Regions from separate parts of the Flavobacterium sp. SORGH_AS_0622 genome, predicted to be linked through region 3. Evidence: riboswitches for the same ligand, from Rfam matches in the RefSeq annotation. Region 3 holds a riboswitch; each other region holds the start of a gene.
The links. A riboswitch is a leader RNA that binds a small molecule or an ion and turns the genes downstream of it on or off. The one in region 3 is predicted to bind S-adenosylmethionine.

Region 1 (7,722 bases), 3.4 Mb from region 3:
TTACGTTTTTCAATTGCTGCAGCCGATTCTAAGATTTGGTTAATTAAAGTCCCTCCTACTAATCCGTGGCCAAAAATCGCGATGTTTATTTTCTTAGAAACACCAAAAATTTCTCCGTGAATTACGTTTAAGGCTTTGTTTAATTCTTCTTTTTTAACAACCAAACTCACGTTTTTACCCGTTACGGTGTTGTTAAACAAAATCGGAACAATTTTATTTTTGATTAAGGCTGTATATGGTTTGTGGAATGTACTTAAATCCTGTCCGATAATCGAAATTACCGATACATTGTCTGTAACTGTAATTTGGTTTACGTCTTTCGAATAAAAGTCATTTTCGAACTCTTTTTCTAATTCTACAACTGCAGTTGTCGCTTTATCTGTTGCTACAACCAACCCAATTCCTCTTTCTGAAGATCCTTGCGAAATAATACTCACACTAATATTATGATCGCCCATTACCTTAAAAATACGGGCATCTACTCCTGCCTTTCCAAGTAATCCGCGTCCTTCAAGGTTAACAAGAGAAACATTTTCCAAAACAGAAAGTGTTTTAATTCCTTCTTTAGCAGAATCGGATGTAATTAATGTTCCGCGGTTTTCGTGATTGAAAGTATTTAAAATACGAAGCGGAATATTTTTTTCTAATAACGGAATTATCGTTTTGGCGTGCAGAATTGTTGCTCCAAAATTAGCCAGCTCATTTGCTTCGTTAAAAGACAAATATTCGATTTTTTTAGCATCTGCAACTAAATCTGGATTTGCCGTGTAGATTCCGTCTACGTGTGTAAAGTTTTGCAGTTCTTCGGCATTTAAATAATTAGCGATTAACGAAGCGGTATAGTTACTGCCGTTTCTACCTAAAGTAGTTGTGTCGTTGTTGTTGTTGGAACCAATGAAGCCTGTAACTATATTAACCGTTTCGCCGTTATGTTCTTTAAAATAATTTACTACGTTTTTCTTTGAAAGCTGTTCTAGAGGTTGTGCATCACCAAATTTAGAATCGGTTTTTAGCAGTTCTCTTGAATCTACAAAATTGGCTGGAATTCCTTTTTCCACTAAAATAGCAGTCAATAATTTAGCCGAAAGCAATTCTCCTTTTGATAGAATCTGATCTTTGATTTTTTTACTGTAATCGCCTATTAGACTTACACCTTCAAAAAGTTTGTCTAAAACATTAAATTCCTCAGATAAATCTACATGCGGATAATCTGATATTTGATATTTTTTAAAATTCTCTAATAATTCTTTATAACTGCCATTTTTAGCAGCAATGCTTAAAATAAATTCTAATTCATCTGTTGCGTTTCCGCGTGCAGAAACTACAACTGTAATTTTTTCACCTTGATTTACTTTATCCGAAATGATTGAAACAACTTTGTTAAGTCCTTCTCCGTTTGCTAATGATTTACCTCCAAATTTTAATACTTTCATTTTATTTTTTTATTGTTTCTGCCTTAAAAATGTCGGCAAGTAAATGATCTAATTGTTTGTACTCGATTAAAAAAGCGTCATGTCCGTGAACCGAATCAATTTCGCTGTAGAAAACATTGTCTTTAAATTTCTTCAATTCTTCGTAGGTTTCTATGTTTTCTTTTGCTGTAAAAAACAAATCCGAATTAATTCCTACTATATGAATTGATGCATTTGATTGTGACAATAAGTTTTCAAAACTTTCACTATTTCTTGTAATATCAATTGTTTTAAGCAGCTGATTCATTAATTTATAAGAAGCTAATTGAAATCTTTGCTGCAATTTTTTGCCGTGATGCGCCAGCCAGCTTTCGATATTAAAAATCAAAAGATCTTGATTGATGGTACGCTGAAATTTTTCTTTGAATGATTCTGGCGAACGATAACACAACATGGCGTGTATTCTCGCATCTTCGATTGGCTTTGAAGAATTATTGAGAATTTGTTCTTGCAGGAAGCAATTGGCAATAAGCCAGTCTGTCGATTTCCAATCGCTTGCAATTGGGATAAGATGTTCTGTGATATTTGGTTCTAAAGCTAAGATTTCCCAAGCAATTCCGCCTCCAACTGAGCCTCCAATTATAGCATAAAGCTTTTCAATATTTAAAACTTTTAGTCCTTCAATAAAAATTCGGGCAATGTCTCTGGCAGTAAAATCTAGATAATTTTCGATTAGGAAAGAATTGCTTCCATTTCCTGGAATATCAAAAGCTAAAATGGTATAGACAGCAGTATCAATGGTTTTACCTTCGCCAATTAAGTTATTCCACCAGCCATTCTCGCCAGTAACTTGGGCGTTTCCTGTCAAGGCATGATTTACCAAAACAATAGGCGCACTATGCAAAGGCTGACCAGCAATAGTAAAACTTAAAGGCAGTGTATGATAAAGCGCACCATTTTCTGTGGTGAAATTTTGTATGCTAATAGGGTTTGGTATATTTTCCAATTTCAAATCTGTTGTATTATCTGATTTGTATCTGGAAATATTAGAAAGAAAAAACTAGTATAAACTAGAAAAATTCTTGTTGTTATCTTTCCACGTTGGGCGTGGTAGAATGCAGCACCTTCTTCGAATTAACGAAGGGTTGCTAAGGATTCATCGGGTCTAATCCCTCGTCCTTTCTTTATAACATTTCAATACTTTTTTGAACTTAACGAGTGCAAATTAACTACTAATTTCTTTAACAAACAAATTTTATCGAAACTGTTTGCTAAATTTCATAAACATATTGCAGCAAAAACTATTATACGCAAAAATTTACCGAACAGAAATGCCCAGTAAAATTAAGCAGGCCGAAACCTATTTTGCGGTGCTTTTTAATTTAGATAAAAAGCGTTTCATTTTCTTTTGAATACATCAAAAACAACAAAGAATTTGGTGTTATTTTTTCGGTATTTTTATCCGTTTCAGTAATTCCGAACCTTGGGGTGAGCCAATTCGTTTGCTGGCGGCGGCGGATTATTTCTTTTCGTTCTTTTGTTTTTCAAAGTAGAAATCGTTTTTGCTAAGTAGTTCAATGTGCTCATGATATTAAGTTTTAGTTTAGTTGCGTTTTATAATCTTTATTTCTTTTTTATGTTTATGTTAAATCGCTTTCAGGAATAAAAAAACCCTTTTGGAATTTCAGATACCAAAAGGGTTAAGTTTTTTAAACTCATTTATTCTTTTAGTATCAACAGACGTTCACGCAAATAAGCGCGACAGCAAACATCTTGTTCATCTGTAAGGATTTATTCATCTGTGATTTATATTGTATTTTATTTAAATTCTGCATTTTTGTGTAAAATTAAAAAGCCTCCCAATATGTTTTGGGAGGCTTTACTATATATTGTATTCTTACAATTTTTTAAGCAATAGACAACCCAGCCTCGGTTATAACCGAAATGGCGCAAAACATTTTGTTGACTTTTAAGTTCATTTGATTGTAGTAGTTTTTGGGTATAACAAATATGCAACTATTATTTTTATTAAACAAATAAAATTCAAGAATTTAATTACAAAATACGTTAAAAAGTGATTTTTTTACGTTGAAAAACATCTTACAAAAATAATTTACAGAAAAAGACTATAAAAAATTGATCAATAAGCAGTTTTAAAGCTTTCTAAACTTCCTTAACGAATCAGTTTATCAAAGAACATTAGTTATATTTTTTATTTTCTACGAAGTTTTTAAGACCAAACGGCCTCTTTATTTCTAATTCTTTCCGCTACTTTCAAAATATCGGTTATAATTCCTCTCGAAATTGCCTGTTTGCACGGCGGTGCACTTTGGATTACAATTGGAACCTGTGCGTAAGATTGTGTATAGATTTCAAAAATGGTATCCGAGCCCTTTAATTGTCCAATTGCAGAATGTGCAGGTTCTGAAATCAATTTGACTTCCAGCTTATTTTTCTCAAAATCAAATTCGCCCACATAACGAAGTACATGATTATCAGACTGTGTTATTTTTGCTATTTTAAATGATTTGTCAACTGCTTCTTTATTAAGCACTCCATTTTGTTCCAGATGATTTTCTGTAATAAAAGGATGTATTTGAATATCTGAGAAATTGAAATCTTTGCCAACTTCTCTGGCCAATATTAGAAGTTTTCTTGCCGTGTCGTTTCCAGATAAATCTTCCTTGAATGTTGATTTCATTAATCCCAAAAGACTTGCATCTTTTAAAACGGATGAAAACGAAACATCTTCAGAAGAAAATCTATTAAACACGTAACTCAAATTATCTGAAAATACTCCTCGAATCTTGGTGATTTTTTCTCCCGAATAATACAAATCTCTTAAAGTCTGCAAAACCGGAATCCCTGTATCGACAGATGTTTCATACAAAAACTCTTTGTCATACTTTTTAAGATTTGATCGCAGCTCTTTGTACAAGTCTATCGGCAGTGTGTTTGCTTTTTTATTGACAGCCACAATATTAAATCCGTTTTTGATGAGCGTATTATAATGTTTCACCAATTCATCACTGGCTGTTGCATCTACAGCAATCAAGTTTTCGAATTCATTTTCTTTAGCAAATTCAATAATATCTTCTACTTTAAAAGGAACAGCCAATTGTCTAAAATTGGTTTCCCAAGCATAACCAACACCTTCTTTCTCGAAAAAGGCCACTGTAGAATTGGTTATAATAGGAAAATGAAAATCTACGTTTTTACTTTCAAGAAAAAAGTCCTGACTTTCAATAATCTGATTAATCAAAGTACTTCCGATATTTCCAATTCCAAAAAGGATAATGTTTATTTTAAGCTTTGACATAATTTCTACTATTTTGTTTTTAGCCATATATGTGATATAAGTTCATTTAATTTTCTTTGCGTTAAATTGCTAGACGCACTGTGGCGCATTTTACTAAAATGAAATTATATCACTTATATGGTTGAATTTTTATAATGATGCTTTTCATAAAAAATTACCTTTAGCAATAACCAATCACTAAAGGCAATCTTTCAAACAAAAAACAAAAAAACCTAATTTTTATTAATACTGTATTGTGATAGCGAAACACTCTCAAAAACAGTTTGCAGATCTGCAATTAAATCTTCAATATCTTCAATTCCCACAGACAGACGAACCAAATCTTTTGAAACTCCTGTTTCGATTTGTTCTTCATCTGTTAACTGCTGATGTGTGGTACTTGCCGGGTGAATAATCAGCGATTTAGTGTCGCCAATATTGGCTAGTAAAGAGAATAATTTTGTATTATCTACAACTTTTTTAGCAGCATCAAAACCACCTTTTAATCCAAAAGTAATGATTCCGCTTTGGCCTTGTGGCAAATATTCTTGGGCTAAATCATAATATTTATTCGATTTTAAACCTGGATAATTTACCCACACGACCTCATCTTGTTTCTCTAACCATTCGGCCAAAGCCAAAGCATTCTCACTATGTTTCTTGATTCGGATTGGAAGTGTTTCTAATCCTTGAATAATCTGAAAAGCATTAAATGGACTCAAAGCAGAACCAAAATCACGCAGTCCTTCAATTCGCGCTTTTGCAATAAAAGCCGCATTTCCTAAAGCTTCGTGATATACTAATCCGTGGTAACCTGCAGACGGTTCGGTAAATTCAGGGAATTTTCCGTTTGCCCAGTCAAAATTTCCAGCATCAATGACAACGCCTCCTAAAGAAGTTCCGTTTCCAGCGATATATTTAGTTAAGGAGTGAATAACAATATCGGCACCATATTTAATTGGGTTCAATAAGTAAGGTGTCGCAACTGTATTGTCTACTATAAATGGCACTTTAAATGCTTTGGCTTCTGCCGAAATTCCTTTTAAATCTAAAACATCTAATTTTGGATTTCCGAGAGATTCAACAAAAAAAGCTCTTGTATTTTCTTTTGCCGCTTTGGTAAAATTTTCTGGTTTTGAAGGATCTACAAATGTTGTTGTAATTCCTAATCTTGGTAATGTAACTTTCAGCAGATTATAAGTTCCTCCATATAAACTGTTTGATGCTACTATATGATCTCCAGCTTTTAGCAAAGTCAATAATGTTGTAGAAATTGCCGATGCTCCAGATGCTGTTACTACCGCTCCGATTCCGCCTTCAAGTGCTGCCAGACGCTGTTCTAAAACGTCGTTTGTCGGATTATTTAATCTTGTATAAATAAATCCAGCTTCGGCAAGACCAAATAAATTGGCAGCGTGATCTGAATTGTTAAATACATACGATGATGTTTGGTAAATTGGCACTGCTCTTGTGCTTCCGTTTTTAGTAACATCGTGTCCTGCGTGTAATGCGTTTGTTGCAAATTTTTGTGTACTCATGATTTCTTAGTTTTTTTTAGGTATTGTTATACGTTTATATTGTAATTCAGTTTTGAAATTGTAATTCAGCTAAAATGACTTAAATAAAAAAATCTTCTCCTTCTTCTTCAAGTGCATACATATGAAACAGTACTGATTTGTGAGTTTTTAAATATTGTTCCGGGTTATATTTTAAAGTTTCACTCGTTGATTCTTCAACTTTAGTATTATTTTTTTGTGAATCTGTTCTCAATAAGTATTGAAATGCAATTGTATTTATATCTAGTGTATTCATGATTTAAAATTTAAAATGTTGAAATGAAAAAAGCCCTTTCGGATGGCTACCAAAAGGGCTTATAGTTTTAACTATAACAAAGATTTTATCTTTCACTTTTGGCAACAGCAAGTCGGGATGCACATTTGCATCATTCCACAACACATCATATTTCTTCTTGCTATTGCTTTCATTTTTTTAAATTGGTTTGTTTTTTTTTAATTCGACTAATTCGATAGAGTAAATGTAGTAATATTTTTTTAACTACCAAATTAAAATTCGATTTTTATTATTAAATTTTTATAATCACTTATTATATATACAATTATTCTAGAAGCATGCAGTATTAGCCACAGATTAAAGAATTAAAATGATTAAATAAACCTTTTAATTTGAGTAATCTGCGGCATCAATTCTGAGCTCTTAAAATTTAAAGCTTAAACGTGCAAAACCAAATCTTCCGTTCAATCCAAATTGAGAAACTGCTCTTGAATAAGCAAACTGATTTGCATTGGTCAAGTCTGTACTTGGTGCTGGAGATAAAGTTGGAGTTGTATTTGTAAAAGCTGGAGTTGCCGGATTGTTTCGATCTGGATAAACGTCTCCTATATTATTAAATCCAACAGTCGCTCTAAAATGTTCGTTAATCTGATATCCGAAAGATAAATCTGTTACTAATTTTGCACTGTATTCTGGATGCTCGTATACAGAAGCTGATCCGTCAAGATTAACATCTGTTGCTCCTGGATCTGTAACTTTTCCGAAATAGCTGTTTCTTAAATAAATATCTAGTTTTTTGATGCTGAAAGTTGTCATCAAGTTTGCTTTTAATTTCGGAATAGCTTCTTCTAAATAAATTCGGCTTGATTCTGGAAAGAAAGAATAAATATATGGATCTCCTCCTGCATCAATTATTGATTGCGGAATGTGTAAATCTCCAACTCTTTTGGTTTCATTGTAACTCAAAGCAAAATCATTTCTGATTACGAAATCTTGAATGACATCATATTTTTGAGATATTACCAAATCAATTCCTTTAGTTTCAGAGTCGATTCCGTTAGTCCAAAACGAAGCTCTTTCTACACCTTTCAAATCAAATGCTTGTTGGAACAATGTCAATGCTTCTGCCTGCGTTGGAGATGTAGCGGCAGCAATTTGCGCATCTGTTGGTCTTGCATATTGTCCTGATAATACAACGCGATCGTTGATTCTTGTAAAATA
Region 2 (7,722 bases), 3.4 Mb from region 3:
GATTTTCTTAACTTCCATAATTTTAAACGATTATAATTCAGAATGATTAATAAAGAATGAAAGTACTTAAAAAAAGATTGCGAAAATTGACTAGTCATTTTTTTTGCCACAGATTAGTAGGATTAAAATGATTTTTTAATCTCTGTGAATCTTTATTAATCTGGCAAGAAATTATTTCTCTAGAACAATAGTCGTAAAAGCTCTGTCAACCAATTCTCCTGTTTTGCTTTTTACTTTTTCTGTCTGTGTTTCTATATACACAATCTTAAAAGGTGATTTTTCAATTAGTTTCTGCGCTTTTTCTGTGCTGTACAATTCAAATTCGAATTGAGTAAATGGAAGTTTCTTCATAAAATCTTCCTCTGCAAATGTTAAGCAGAAATTTCCATTTGATTTTAAAACCCTGTAAATTTCTAAAAGTAATTTTTGTGGCTCCTTCCAAAAATAAATGGTATTTACCGTAAATATTTTATCGAAAGATTCGTCTTCAAACGGAATTATATTTCCGTCATAAAGTGAAAAGAAAGCTTGTTTTTGAGACACAAAATTTCTGTTAATCTGGCGCGCTTCCTGAAACATCAGCTCGGACATTTCTAATCCATAATATTTTAGTTTTTCCGCCTGTTCAAACAAAAATTCAACATGACCAGCGTTTCCGTGGCCTAATTCCAGAATTTTATTTTCTTTGGATATATTTAAATTTTGAATCGAATGGCGCGTCATATTGATGTTTGTTTCGTTCATCATATTTGCCATTTCGATTCCTTTTTCTCCCGATGGATTTTTTAATTGAGAGGCTATTGCTTGTAATTCTTCTTGTTTCATAACTTTTTAAATTTCAATTAAAAAAAATCCAAATTCCAAGCCTTGTTTGTCATTGCGAGGAACGAAGCAACCACAGTAAAAAAGCACAAAAGCTAAACACTTGAGATTGCTTCGTTCCTCGCAAAAACCTTAAAAAACCTGACTCGCTATCTGGCGGATATTCTCAGATTTCCCCATTGAATAATAATGCAAAAACGGAACTCCCGCTGCTTTTAATTCTAATGACTGCTGAATTGCCCACTCGATTCCGACTTGTTTGATTTCAGCATTATTCTTGCATTTATCTACAGCATCGATCAAATCTTCTGGAAGATCAATTCTGAAAATCTGCGGTAAAACCTGTAAATGTCTTTGAACAGCAATAGGCTTAATTCCAGGAATAATCGGAATTGTGATGCCCATTTCTCTTGCTTTTTCTACAAAGGCAAAATATTTTGAGTTGTCAAAAAACATTTGCGTTACTACGTAATCTGCTCCTGCGTCAACTTTTTCTTTTAATCTCTTTAAATCTGATTGTAATGATGGTGATTCTAAATGCTTTTCAGGATAACCTGCAACTCCAATACAAAAATCGGCTTTATTATCAACATCCATTACTTCATGAAGATATTTTCCGCAATTCAAATCATTAATTTGTCGAACCAAATCGATTGCATAATGATTTCCTCCCGCTTTTGGTGTAAAAGACTGCTCATCTTTCATTGCATCTCCGCGAAGTGCCATTACATTATTGATTCCCAAATAATGACAATCTACCAGCATATATTCTGTTTCTTCCTGTGTAAATCCGCCGCAGAGCAAATGCGGAACAGTATCTACATTGTATTTATGCTTTATAGAAGCGCAAATCCCAAGCGTACCTGGACGCATACGAGTTAGTTTTTTATCCAAAAGTCCGTTACCACGATCAATGTAAATATACTCTTCGCGAGAAGTTGTTACATCAATAAACGGCGGTTTAAACTCCATTAAAGGATCGATATTATCATACAATTCCTGAATGCTTTTCCCCTTTTGAGGCGGAATAATTTCAAATGAGAATAATGTTTTTCCTTTGGCGTTTTCTATATGCTCTGTTACTTTCATTTTTTAAGTTATGGGTTATGAGTTAAGTGTTTTGAGTTTTTAGTTCGTGTAAAAAATCTGAAATCAAAAACTTAAATCAATCTTTTATTTGTTTCATGTTTCAGGTTTCAGGTTTCAAGTTCTCTATAGCAACTTGAAACCTGAAACCTGAAACAAAAATAACTTTCATTAATCTGCTATATTAGGATTTAACCATTTCATGGCGTAATCTGTTGGAACGTTTCGTCGTTTGGCGTAATCTACTACCTGATCTTCTTTTATTTTCCCTAGTCCGAAATACCTGCTTTTTGGGTTTCCAAAATAGTATCCCGAAACCGATGAAGCCGGCCACATCGCCATGCTTTCTGTAAGCGTCACTCCAATTTCTTCAGCTACATTCAAAAGCTTCCAAATCGTTGGTTTTTCCAAGTGATCGGGACAAGCTGGATAACCTGGAGCTGGACGAATTCCTTTATAATTTTCTTTAATTAATTCTTCGTTTGTTAGCGATTCTTCTCTATCGTAGCCCCAAATTTCTTTACGTATTTTTTCGTGAAGATATTCGGCGAAAGCCTCAGCAAAACGATCGGCAAGTGCTTTTACCATAATCGAATTGTAATCGTCTAAATTCTTTTCATATTCCGCTGCCCATTCATCTACACCAAAACCTGTTGTTACGCAAAAAGCTCCCATGTAATCCTCTATTCCGCTGTCTTTTGGCAGAATAAAATCGGCTAGAGCAATATTTGGAGCGCCTTTTGTTTTTTGTGACTGCTGGCGAAGCGTTAAGAATTTTTCCAGTACTTTTCCGTTTTCGTCACGTAATTCGATATCGTCATCATCAACCTGATTCGCAGGGAAAATTCCGTAAATACCTTTTGCTTTTAGTTTTTTCTCTTCTAAAATTACCTTCAACATCGCCTGAGCATCGTTAAACACAGATGTTGCTTGTTCGCCCACAACCTCATCGGTTAAAATCGCAGGATATTTTCCGTACAATTCCCAAGTTTGAAAAAATGGTGTCCAGTCGATATACGGAACCAAAACATCAAGTTCTATTTCAATGGTTTGTGCTCCAATTACTTTTGGTTTAGTCGGTGTGTATTCAGACCAATCCAATTGTAATTTGTTTTTACGGGCATCTTCAATCGTGAGGAAATTTTTATCTCTTGAACGATTTAAAAATGTTTCTCTAAAAGAATCGTACTCTGCACGAATATCTGCCGCATATATTTTTCGGTTATGATCTAACAGGTTTCCTGCAACCGTAACAGCACGCGAAGCATCGTTTACGTGAATTACCGTTTCTCTGTATTGCGGTGCAATTTTCACGGCTGTATGTGCGCGCGAAGTTGTTGCCCCGCCAATCATAATCGGGATTTTAATATCTTGTTTGTCTAATTCTTTGGCTAGATACACCATTTCGTCAAGCGAAGGTGTGATCAGTCCGCTTAATCCGATAATATCTACGTTATGCTCAATCGCCGCTGCAATAATTTTTTCTGGAGGAACCATAACTCCAAGATCTACAATCTCGTAATTGTTACAAGCCAAAACTACCGAAACGATGTTTTTCCCAATATCGTGAACGTCACCTTTTACAGTTGCCATTAGGATTTTTCCGTTTCCTTGTTTATCTCCAGCTTGTTTGCTTGCTTCAATAAATGGCAGTAAATAAGCAACTGCTTTTTTCATTACACGAGCCGATTTTACCACCTGAGGGAGAAACATTTTTCCGCTTCCAAATAAATCTCCAACCACGTTCATTCCCGTCATCAAATTGATTTCGATAACTTCGATTGGTTTTGTTGCTGCCAAACGGGCTTCTTCAACGTCTTCTTCAATAAAAGCATCAATTCCTTTTACCAATGAATGTGTAATACGCTCCTGAACCGTTCCAAAACGCCATTCCTGAACTACTTTTTCATCGCTCTTTGCTTCACCTTTTACATTTTCTGCAAAGTCCAGAAGTCTTTCTGTCGCATCGTCACGTCTATCTAAAATTACGTCTTCAACGTGTTCTAATAAGTCTTTCGGAATATCATCATAAATCGTCAACATTTCGGGATTTACGATTCCCATCGTCATTCCGTTTTTAATGGCGTGGTATAAAAATACCGAGTGCATCGCTTCACGAACCGTATCATTTCCTCTAAAAGAAAACGAAACGTTACTTACACCACCACTAATATGTGCATGAGGCAGATTCTCGCGAACCCATTTTGTTCCTCTAAAGAAATCCAAAGCATTTAAGCGATGTTCTTCCATTCCCGTTGCAACTGGGAAAATATTCAAATCGAAAATAATGTCCTGCGGAGGAAACCCTACTTTGTTCACCAAAATATCATACGAACGCTGGCAAATCTCTACTCTACGATCGTAATTATCCGCCTGACCTACTTCGTCAAAAGCCATGATAATCGCCGCCGCTCCGTAACGTTTGATTAATCTCGCGTGGTGAATAAAAGCTTCTTCTCCTTCTTTTAACGAAATCGAGTTTACAACGCTTTTTCCTTGTACTACTTTAAGACCTGCTTCGATGATTTCCCATTTCGAACTGTCGATCATAATCGGCACTCTCGAAATATCTGGTTCTGCAGCAATTAAATTCAAAAATTTAGTCATTGCTGTAACACCGTCAAGCATTCCTTCATCCATATTAATATCGATGATTTGTGCTCCTCCTTCTACCTGCTGTCTTGCAATATCAAGCGCCTCGTCATATTTCTCTTCCTTGATTAATCTCAAGAATTTTCTTGAACCTGTTACATTCGTACGCTCACCAACGTTTACAAAAACACTTTCGGGCGTAATAATCAATGGTTCTAATCCTGATAATACAAGGTCTCTTCTTTTTTCTGTCATTTTCTTTAAGTTACTAAGTCCCTAAGATTCTAAGGTTCTAAGTTTTTTATTCTATTTTCTTTCCTGCAAGGTTTTTAAAACCTTGTAGGTATATTCGTTTTCAATATTTTAATTTGGGCGTGTCCCTCCGGGTCGGGCTATCCGTTACAAGTCCTCGCTCTTCCTTCGTCAGGCTGTGGGCTTTTCACTTCTATCCCTCACGCAAACTCGGTTGAAACAAATAATCTATTTTCCACGATTTCAATTGTCATTTTTTTCTACCGATGATTTCCTACGGAACATTTTATTCTCAATTCAACCTGCAAGGTTTTTAAAACCTTGTAGGTTTGTTATTGACTTTTAATCACTAAAAATATGTTTCTCAAATCCTCCATTAAACACCTTTTCGATCCATACCCTAAATTCTAAATTTGTCGTAATATGATATATTTTACCATTACTTTCTATTTTGAATTTTTCGTTATTATCAATCTTACTTTTAATACTTTTTAATTCAGATACACAATATAAATATGGATTCATCGTATCATACCAATTTGAATTTAAAAAAGCTTTAAATACTTCCCCATCTTCTGAATAAACAATATGCTCTCCATCCATTTAATATATTTATCAAGTATATTCATACCTACAAGGTTTTGAAAACCTTGCAGGAGCGAAACTTTAGGCAATAACCGGCGCTACTCTCGGTTTATAATCCTTCGCAACCTCAGCCATTAATCGAATATGATCTGGAGTTGTTCCGCAACAGCCTCCAATGATATTAATCAAATTGTCCTCTAAATATTCTTTTATAAAAGCTTGCGTTTGTTCTGGCGTTTCATCGTATTGTCCGAAAGCATTTGGCAATCCTGCATTTGGATGTGCCGAAACATTAAAACTTGTATTATGTGCTAATGTTTTCAAATACGGTTTCAACAAATCGGCTCCAAGAGCACAATTGAAACCTACACTTAATAATGGAATATGTGAAACTGAAATCAAGAAAGCTTCAACTGTCTGTCCAGAAAGTGTTCTTCCTGAAGCATCCGTAATTGTTCCTGAAACCATGATTGGAATATCTAGATTACGTTCTTCTTTTACTTCTTCGATTGCAAAAAGTGCTGCTTTAGCATTTAAGGTATCAAAAATCGTTTCTACTAAAAGTAAATCGCATCCCCCATCCATTAACGCTTCTGCCTGTTCTTTGTATGCAATTCGCAAATCGTCAAACGTTACGGCTCTGTAACCCGGATCGTTTACGTCTGGAGACATACTTGCCGTACGGTTTGTTGGGCCAATTGAACCAGCAACGAAACGTGGTTTTTCTGGATTTTTTGCGGTAAACTCATCGGCTACTTGTCTTGCAATTTTTGCTGATTCATAGTTTAGCTCGTAAACCAAATCTTCCATGTGATAATCGGCCATACCGATTGTCGTTCCTGAAAAGGTATTGGTTTCTACGATATCTGCACCAGCTTCGTAATAAGCAGCGTGCACATCGCGGATCGCCTGTGGTTGTGTTAAGGATAATAAATCGTTGTTTCCTTTTAATGGATGTGGAAAATCTTTGAAACGCTCTCCTCTAAAATCTTCTTCGGAGAAATTATAGCGCTGCAACATTGTTCCCATTGCTCCGTCAAGGATTAGGATATTTTTCTTTATTGCTTCTTGTATCGTAATTGCCATATCTTTTTTTCTTTAGCTTCTAAGATACTGAGGTTCTAAGATGCTAAGTTTTTTTATTATGATTGTGAAGTTTAACCTTCGATATTTTTTTTACACTAATTCCAAAAGTGCAATATTGCATGCTAATTAGCCCCGATGGAAGCAAATATCCTTTTATTCTGGGGTTCAGAATAAAAGATATTTGTGTACAGCGGGAACTATTGACTGCAAAAATGCACCAATGATTCGCTCCTGATACAGAATCTGTTTCAGTAATTATTGTAAGTTGTCAGGAAAAGTTTGAGAAATACGAGTTATGTATTTGTGTTATCTATCTTTAATACTGGAAAATGTCGTATAAAGTAGAATTTAGCACCTTCTTTATGATAAAGGGTTGCTAAGGTTTCATTGGGTCTATCCCTCCGCCTTTCGTGATAACTAACAGTAATTTTAAGAACAGTGCAAAGGTATGAAATAGGCTTTCGATTTGCAAATGTTTTTTTTCTAAGGTTCTGAGGTACTGAGATGCTAAGGTTCTAAGTTTAGAGCTCCTTATAAGTTTATTGTTTTAATTCTATAATATTCCATCTCAAACGTTCTTACTTGCTCTAAATAGTAATAGTTTGTAATTAGTTTTTCTAGTAGAACAATTTCTTTAGTTTTTCTGACTTCTTTTTCATTATTATAAGGAATACCAGATTTTCGATTAAATTCGTCTGCGACAAATTGACTTAAAGATCTAAGATATAGCTCCTTCTGTTTTTCAAAGTCAAATTTATAATTATAATAATCCTCATCTGAGTCTAAAAGATAGATGGAGTATTCAGCACAAGCATTCAATCTAATAGCCTGATGTCCGTAATACATTAATGATGGAGACCAAGACAAATAAATATTATTTATTGTTTCATATAATTGAATTAGCTTTGCTCTCTCATCTTTATACTTTATATCTCCATTTTTTTGTTTAAGATAATAAGAATATAATAAGTAAAAATCGTCGCCGCCAAGCGGATCGCCGAAATCTAAAACCTCTTCAACCCCATTTTGATTAATAAATTTCTTAGGTAAACGATTTGCATTGTACGCTGCAAAAGGACTAGAAGGGTATTTTTCCTTAAAGACAGGAAAAAGCATTTCAATTTTGTTCAGTTCATTTTTAGAAAAATCTCTATAATAGTTATCTTTTTCTCCAAAGATGATTATTCTTTGCTTTTCTAGGTTCAGATCATCAGAAAAATGAGGTAGACATTGATTCCCAATGTTACTATTCGATTTTAATATTATTTTGCCTCTAGATTTATTACACGAAACCAAAAA
Region 3 (7,722 bases):
GCTCAATAAAGAAAAAGCTTTGTCAAAATACTCATCAGCTTGTGTCTTATTTTTTTTCAAAACATATGCTCTTGCAAGATTAGTGAATACGTAAACCTTTAGATCATCATTTTTTAAACTTTTATTTAGTCCTTCGGCTTTATGAAAATAATGCAATGAAGAATCTAAATTTCGACTGAGATATAAAGTCCCAATATTATTTAAAATTTTGACCAGTTTTACAGCATCATTTTTTGACTTTTGAAAACGATATACGTTTAAGAAACATTGCAGTGCTTTTTCTTTATTTTTCCCTTGTGCATAGATAATCGCAAGATTGTTTTCTAATTTGGATGCTTCTTCAAGGTTGCCATTTTTTTTGTAGATATCATAGGCTTTTAAATAATACTGAAGGGCAACATCTAATACCTCTCTCGCAGAATACATTTTGCCTGATGTAATATAAACACCAGCCAAGGTAAGTTCAGATTCTTTTGTTTTTTTAGCTTCAGTCTCAGCCAGTTCTATGTATTTTATAGCTCTTTCCCAATCTGTTTTTTGTAATCTTAAAGCAATTTTGCGACACAGTTCTACTTTTTTCTGATGATTGTTAGTAGTATTTACACTATCTATCAGTTCTTGTGTTGACTGTGAATAAATAGTAAGGGGAAGCAAAAAAAGCCATAAAAAAAATAATCGTGGTATCATTTTTAAAAATTCTATTGGGAATTCCAAATTTAAACAATATAGAAAGCTAAATCCTAAATAAAACTCTTAAAAAGCATTCTGCTGCCGAAAACTTAAATATCTAGGAAATGTTTTTTATAAAATTTTTAAAAAGTATATGTAAAAAATTGATTGAAATAGAGTCTCAATTTTTAAGATTCATCTGTGCTTCTTATCATAAAAAACAATATTTCTTCTTCTAGTTCTTTTGATAAATTTTCACATTCCAGCTTACGTCGAAAATTTTTTTCAAACCGTTTCTTATAAACCTGTGCATTGACAACATTACTGCAATAATCATCACAGATGGTTCTAAACTTATCATTTGTTAAGTAGAGAACTTTCATAGATTCAAAATATTCCGCAAATTTGATATTGTATAATTCTTCAGGCACAGTCATAATTTAGAATTTAAAATATAAATTTTTACACTTTTAATCTATGATTAACAGTCTCTAAGAGAAGAAAATAATTCCATAAAATTTCTTTTAGGAACTAAGAAGTAAATTATTTCTATACTAAATTATAAATTTAAAACGCCATTTGTTTTACAAAGATGTTGCAAGTTATAATTTGCAACAATATTAAATTTGAAGATTGTTTTTTGCAACAATATAAACTCAAAGTAATAATAAATAAAAACTGATCAAGCTTATCTTTAAAATCTATTATTCTTCAGGAAGTAAATTATCTAAATCTGATAAAGTGTAAAATTTAAGTCCGTTAAGTTTCATGTACTTACAGACAAATTCTAAGGTTTCGATTTTGGTCTGATAATTTTCGGTTACATTTTTAACTGGTTTGTGACTGCATAAAATCAAGATCTTATCATTTTTCTTCGCGTAATCTAATAACTCCAAAAGATATGGAATACTAAAATGAATATGGCTGTTATCGATATCGAATGCAAATACAATTTTTGAATTATTAAAATAACTGTCCTGCTTTTCAGGAACTTCACCTCCAAATGCCCTGCCTCTAATAATTTTAAATTTGCTTGATAAAGCCTTATCAAGTTCTTGAGACCTTTCGCCGTAAGGATAGGCAAAAGAAGTAACATTAAAAGATTTCTTTTTCATCGAAGCAATCATTGGTTCTATTTCCTGCTTCATATACTCGTCTATTCCGTTTTTTTGTACAAATTTCACAGCATTATAATGATGATAACCGTGGCCAGCAATTTCATGCCCTTCTTTCTGCATTTGAAGAAGTTTTTTAATTTGAGGTTCTCCAATAGAATCTATTCTGCAGACATTGAAAGTTGCTTTCCAAGAATATTTTTTCAAAGCGGCATCAGCTTCAGCCCACTCATCTACGTACGCATCATCAAAAGACAAAATCACACCAGCCTTATAAGGTTTTGGCTCAGGTTTTTCGTTTTTAGTATTACAGGAAAAAAAACTTAAGAACATTAAAAAAAGCATTGTCTTGAGAAAAAATAGCTTCATACAGAGTTGAATTAAATTGAAATTTTAAATATTCTTTAAAGAATAGAATCATTCAAATATAAACACTTTTTGAGATATTTTACTTACACGCTGCAACAAACGAAAACATATTTTCCTCTACTGATCTTCTTAGAATACTATACTTCTAATTACTTTTATAATATCTAACACTAAAGCTAACAGGTTTAAAAAAAACTTGTTAGCTTTAATCTGTGATAGTAATAGAATATCTTATTCCAGTTTAAACCATTCATTTACTTCTTCTGAAATTGTTTCTTTTATTTCTGGATTTTCAAATTCATTTGAAACCGAATTATAGACATAATCTTTCTTCCATTTTTTATAATGCAAAGCGATCTGCTCAATTGCATCGCATATAAATGTAACCTCATCGTTTGTCATAATCGGATGCAGTGACAAACGAACCCATCCTGGTTTATTGGTCTGGTTTCTTTCTAATAATTCATTAGTAAGTTCTGCCGATTTTTTTTCATTTATATTGAAAAGATAATGCGCATATGTACTCGCACAAGACCACCCGCCGCGAACCTGAATGCCGAAACGGTCATTTAAAAGTCTTACGATTAAGTTATAGTGAATATCTTCGATGACAAAAGAAACACAGCCAATTCGTTCTGTTGTAAGGTCTCCTAGAATGGACAAACCTTTTATTTTTTGAAGTCTTGAAAAACAAAGATCAAGCAGTTCTTTTTCTCTGTTTTTAATGTTTGAAACTCCCATTTTATCTTTTAATTCTAAAGCTAAGGCAGTTCTTATTACTTGTAGAAAGCCTGGTGTCCCACCATCTTCTCTAACTTCTATGACCTCGCTATAACAATATTTACCCAGCGGATTGGTCCATTTTACATTTCCACCGCCTGGATTATCCGGAAAATCTGATTTGTATAATTTCTCATTAAAAACCAAAATACCGCATGTTCCTGGTCCGCCAAGAAATTTATGAGGCGAAAAGAAAACAGCATCTAACTGCTGCTCTGGATCTTTTGGATGCATGTTGATTTTAACATAAGGTGCCGAAGCTGCAAAATCTACAAAGCAAAGTCCACCGTTTTGATGCATGATTTTAGCCAATTCATGATAAGGCGTAATAATTCCAGTAACGTTCGAGCAAGCTGTGAACGAACCAATTTTTAAACTTCTGCCGGCATATTTTTTAATTTCTTCCGAAAGAATTTTAGGATCGACCAAATTATTTTCATCTGCGGGAAGAATCACAACTTCGGCATTTGTTTCGTACCAGGAAACCTGATTCGAATGATGTTCCATATGTGTGATAAAAACTACTGGCTTATCTGCTTCATTACTCGTTCGCAGTCCCATGATTCTTTGCAGCTTCGATAAAGCAGCAGTCATTCCGGTTCCTGTTGTGATTAAAACATCAGATTCATTTGCGTTAACTGACTTTTTAATAATATCTCTGGCATGTTGATACGCGTAAGTAGACGTTTTTCCGGTCTGACTTGAAAGCGAATGCGTATTGGCAATCATCGGGCCTATTTTATTAAGCATAATATCTTCGATCGGATTGTATAATCTTCCGCTGGCAACCCAGTCGGCGTAAAGCAGATTCTGCTTTCCATATACCGATTTATAAATATGATTTATACCTACTGTATTTTCTCTAAATTTAGAGAAGTAACATTCTAATTCAATTGGCTGTGTTTCTGTCTCAATAGCATTCATTTCCTGATCATTTTAAATTAACTAAATTTTTTATTGATGAACTTTAATTTTTTGGTGAGCAAAGCATTTTGACTTGACTCTACGTTTTTAAAACGTTCATATTTTTTTCTCTAAAAGCGATTTAAGTGTAGACTGTAATTCTTCGCCTTGAAGATTTTTGGCTACGATTATTCCGTTCGAATCCACTAAATAATTTCCAGGAATCGCTCTTATTCCATATAATTTCGCAACGGCGCTGTTCCAAAAAAGTAAATCGGAAACGTGCAGCCAGGTTAGATTATCATCCTGAATTCCTTTGATCCAGTTTTCTTTCTTTTTATCCAAAGAGATTCCAACAATATTAAATCCCTTATCGTGAAATTCTTTATAAGCGGCTACGATATTTGGATTTTCTCTTCGGCATGGACCGCACCACGAAGCCCAAAAATCGACTAAAGTGTAACCTTTTAAATTTTCATAAAAGCGGATTGGTTTTCCCTCAGGATCATTGGCAGTAAAATCTGGAGCTTTTTTCCCAACTGCTAATCCGTCCAAAACAAGGGCAAGATCTTTTAGTTCTTTTACGTAAGTAGTATTTTGCTGGGTTTTATCAAGCAAGGCAATATTTTGTCTTATTTGTTCTGGCGATAATCTGTAAGACCAATTTCTGTACAATACATAAGCAGAAACAATTGAATTAGGATTTTCTGTAATGAATTTACTGATTTCTACATCTTTTGATTTTTTGTAAGTTTCAAATAAATCTTGAGAAGCAGAACCTTCGACTACAGAATTACTGTAATATTTCTTCGGACTTAATTTTACTGTAATCGGGCTTTTTTCAAGAAAAATATACAAAGGACTGCTTTCTGTATTCACACTTAAACCATATAGTTCTGGCGTTTTCACTTTAGTTTTGAAACTAAAATTTCCGTCTTTTACTTTTACCGAATCAATTGTGGTAAACATTTTATTATGAAACTTTTGCAGATAAACATAATTGACAACTGTATCTACAACAGTTCCTTTTAGTTGTAAATTATTTTCCTGTGCCTGAGATTGCGTAAAGCCAAAAAGTAGCGCAAAGCCTAATAGTATTTTTTTCATTTTATTTTGATTTTTAGTTTAAGATTGGACAAAAGAATTCTAGGCCAAAGTCACAAAGGCTTCTAGAAAATGCTGTTTAATAAAAATATTGGGAGAATTTAATGTCTTCACATTCGGAAAAAAGCAAGACTATTTTCTTCGAAAATTAAATTCAAAAGTTCGTAACCTGAGTATAAGATTGATTCGGTTTTCATTTTAAAAAAATAAAAGTTTAAAAATATGATCTTATTCAGATTTGGAGGAAATCTTTCTTATCTGTCCACCACAGTGGAAGGATTTAGCACCTTATTCGGTAACAGGTTGCTAAGACGTCAATGGGCCTATTCCCTCGGTCTTTCTGGATAAGTATCATTCAGAAATTTTCTGTGATACAAATATACATACTAATTCTATCAAATTAGTAGTATTTAGTAATATTTTTTAAAATTTTATTTTAAGAGTTGCTCAAAACCCTTTAAAACACTCTGGAAAACAATTATTTAGTCCTAAAATAAATTTCAATTAATTTTTATTTTTAGAACAGTAATTCCTAATACAATAGCTTTAAATTCTTTACTCCATAAAAAAACTCATTTCGTTTTGAAATGAGTTTTTAACTTTTCTGACCGAATAAATTATTTATTCTTTCTTTTTTTAGCACTTTCCGTCTGCAGTTTAACACTGTCTTTTTGCACTCCTTTTGAAGGCGTGTAGGTAGACCCATCTTGTGCACTTTCTCCGGGCCCGCTTCCTCTGCCGGCTGTACTTAAAGAATCTGTATTACCATTTGCAGATGTTGGCGTTTGAGTAGTAACAATATTAGTTGATGTAGTGGCAGTATCAGAAACTTGTTTTGTTTCCGTTGTGTCAAGCGGAACACTGGAAGTTTCTATTTGATCGCTGTAGCCGTCATTCTTTTTACAAGAAAACAGCAATCCAATTACAACTACAAAAAGTATGACTTTTAATTTTAATAATGCTTTCATAATAAACGTTTTAATATTTACAAAAGCTAAGTAACTACTTATAAAGCAGTTTATTTTACAATATTTCTATTGAATTTTATATAACCGCAATTGGTTTGATTAGCAATAAAAAAGCCTGTAAATTTCGATTTACAGGCTTTTAAAACTAAAAAGTAACCAATTTTACTCCCAAAGTAAACCATCTTGAAGGGAGAGGCACCGCTCCTACTTCATAATAAGTGGCATTAAATATATTCTGCGCATCTAAAAAGATTGTAAATTTTTGAATAGTCTGACTTATTCTAAAATCATTTACCCAATAAGAAGGTCCAGTAATTCTTTCGTCAAAGCGAGTTGCAAACAATACTGAAAAATCTCTGTATTGATAATCGATCGTATTTGTTATTTGATGTTTCAACGAAGAAATAAGATACTTAGAATATACTTCGGTACGAGAACTTTCAAATTGAGAATCTAAATAAGTATATGCTAAAAGAATATTCAATCTTGAATCTTTAGAAAAATCAAATCTGTAATTACCTCGCAAATTAATTCCGTTTGTTTTTAAATCACCGGTGTTTTGGCTCTGCCAAGGCTGAGTGGTTAAGTTACGCATCCAATCGATGTAATTGTTTATTTTTCTGTAAAAATAATTGGCATTGAAACTTAAAGCTCTTTTATTGTATTTAAAACCAATTTCACTTTGAAAAGCATTCTCTGAATCTAAATCGGCGTTACCAATATTTCCTGTCTGCTTTAAATATAAATCTGTAAACGATGGAATTCTCTGGCTTGTTCCAACATTTCCAATGATTTTAAATGCATCTGTAATGGCATAACTAGCATCAATTCCAGGATAAACCTGCCATTTATAATCAGAATTATAATTTAAATAAGTTCCTAAATTTACGTCTAGTTTTTCTGTAAAACTTGTTCTGTATTCGGCATAGATTCCAACATTCTCACGGTCGTGATCGCCAATATTAGTAGAATGAATATTTTCATTTCTAAATTCTGCGCCAAAACCAATTTCGCCTTTAGACAATTTAACTGTCGAATTCAATTCTCCAGCAATAGAATTAGTATAATGCTGACTTCTTCCAACATTCAAATTTGAGTTTCCTAAGTAACGGTAATCATCATAATTATAGCGGTAAGTTACTCTCGGCATAATTTTCCAATTTTCTGTAATAGCATGTTTCGACTGGATATTGGCAAATGTAGTCTGCACTATTTCGGTAGAATTTCGATCTCCAGGCGCTGCATAAAATCCGTTTGCTCCAAAGCCGTTTTTGATGTAACCTGCCGAACCTAAAATTTCATTAGAATCATTGATCTGTACATTTCCTTGGTAGAAAATTTTATTGTTTTCAAATGCGGTATTATAACGGTAACCGTTACTTTTATCGTGCGAAGCAAAAATTAAATGCTGTTGTTTTTCTTTACCTAAAACGGCTCCTGCCTGCACACCTGTTCCGTAAAAAGTGTCTCCAGTATCTTGAGTATCTTTTTCAAAATTAGAACCCGCATAAGTACTTACCAAAAATCCAGAATCTGTTGGTTTTTTAGTTACAATATTAATTGCTCCCGTTAAACTGTTAATTCCAAAAACTCTCGCAGCTGGTCCACGCACTACTTCTATTCTTTCGATTGCTTCTACCGGAAGAGGCAGATTTAGCATATTATGAGCGGTTTGCGAATCGATTACTTTTGCTCCATTTAGCAAAACAACCGTCTGTTCAAAACTTCCGCCATCTACACTAATATCGGCTTGAGTTCCAAACGGACCTCTTTGTCTAATATCAACTCCGTTTGCATACTGTAATACTTCCTGA

Region 1: linked by a shared signal. The riboswitch ahead of QE431_RS01780 (alpha/beta fold hydrolase) and the one ahead of QE431_RS16220 (TlpA disulfide reductase family protein) in region 3 are both predicted to bind S-adenosylmethionine.
Region 2: linked by a shared signal. The riboswitch ahead of QE431_RS01860 (homocysteine S-methyltransferase family protein) and the one ahead of QE431_RS16220 (TlpA disulfide reductase family protein) in region 3 are both predicted to bind S-adenosylmethionine.

The regions. Positions count from the first base shown of each region.
Region 1 covers NZ_JAUTAX010000001.1:397,177-404,898, reverse strand. Annotated here, with positions in the region: gene thrA (bifunctional aspartate kinase/homoserine dehydrogenase I) at 1-1,433, opposite strand, end outside; gene QE431_RS01780 (alpha/beta fold hydrolase) at 1,435-2,418, opposite strand; SAM riboswitch class I at 2,498-2,605, opposite strand; gene QE431_RS01775 (aspartate kinase) at 3,643-4,731, opposite strand; gene QE431_RS01770 (O-acetylhomoserine aminocarboxypropyltransferase/cysteine synthase family protein) at 4,944-6,248, opposite strand; gene QE431_RS01765 (hypothetical protein) at 6,328-6,522, opposite strand; gene QE431_RS01760 (TonB-dependent siderophore receptor) at 6,925-7,722, opposite strand, start outside.
Region 2 covers NZ_JAUTAX010000001.1:419,509-427,230, reverse strand. Annotated here, with positions in the region: gene QE431_RS01885 (dicarboxylate/amino acid:cation symporter) at 1-18, opposite strand, end outside; gene QE431_RS01880 (class I SAM-dependent methyltransferase) at 172-825, opposite strand; gene metF (methylenetetrahydrofolate reductase [NAD(P)H]) at 955-1,911, opposite strand; gene metH (methionine synthase) at 2,080-4,755, opposite strand; gene QE431_RS01865 (hypothetical protein) at 5,095-5,355, opposite strand; gene QE431_RS01860 (homocysteine S-methyltransferase family protein) at 5,419-6,423, opposite strand; SAM riboswitch class I at 6,727-6,843, opposite strand; gene QE431_RS01855 (hypothetical protein) at 6,955-7,722, opposite strand, start outside.
Region 3 covers NZ_JAUTAX010000001.1:3,846,457-3,854,178, forward strand. Annotated here, with positions in the region: gene QE431_RS16200 (hypothetical protein) at 1-687, opposite strand, end outside; gene QE431_RS16205 (hypothetical protein) at 858-1,106, opposite strand; gene QE431_RS16210 (polysaccharide deacetylase family protein) at 1,374-2,153, opposite strand; gene QE431_RS16215 (aminotransferase class V-fold PLP-dependent enzyme) at 2,385-3,857, opposite strand; gene QE431_RS16220 (TlpA disulfide reductase family protein) at 3,954-4,943, opposite strand; SAM riboswitch class I at 5,192-5,291, opposite strand; gene QE431_RS16225 (hypothetical protein) at 5,558-5,908, opposite strand; gene QE431_RS16230 (TonB-dependent siderophore receptor) at 6,054-7,722, opposite strand, start outside.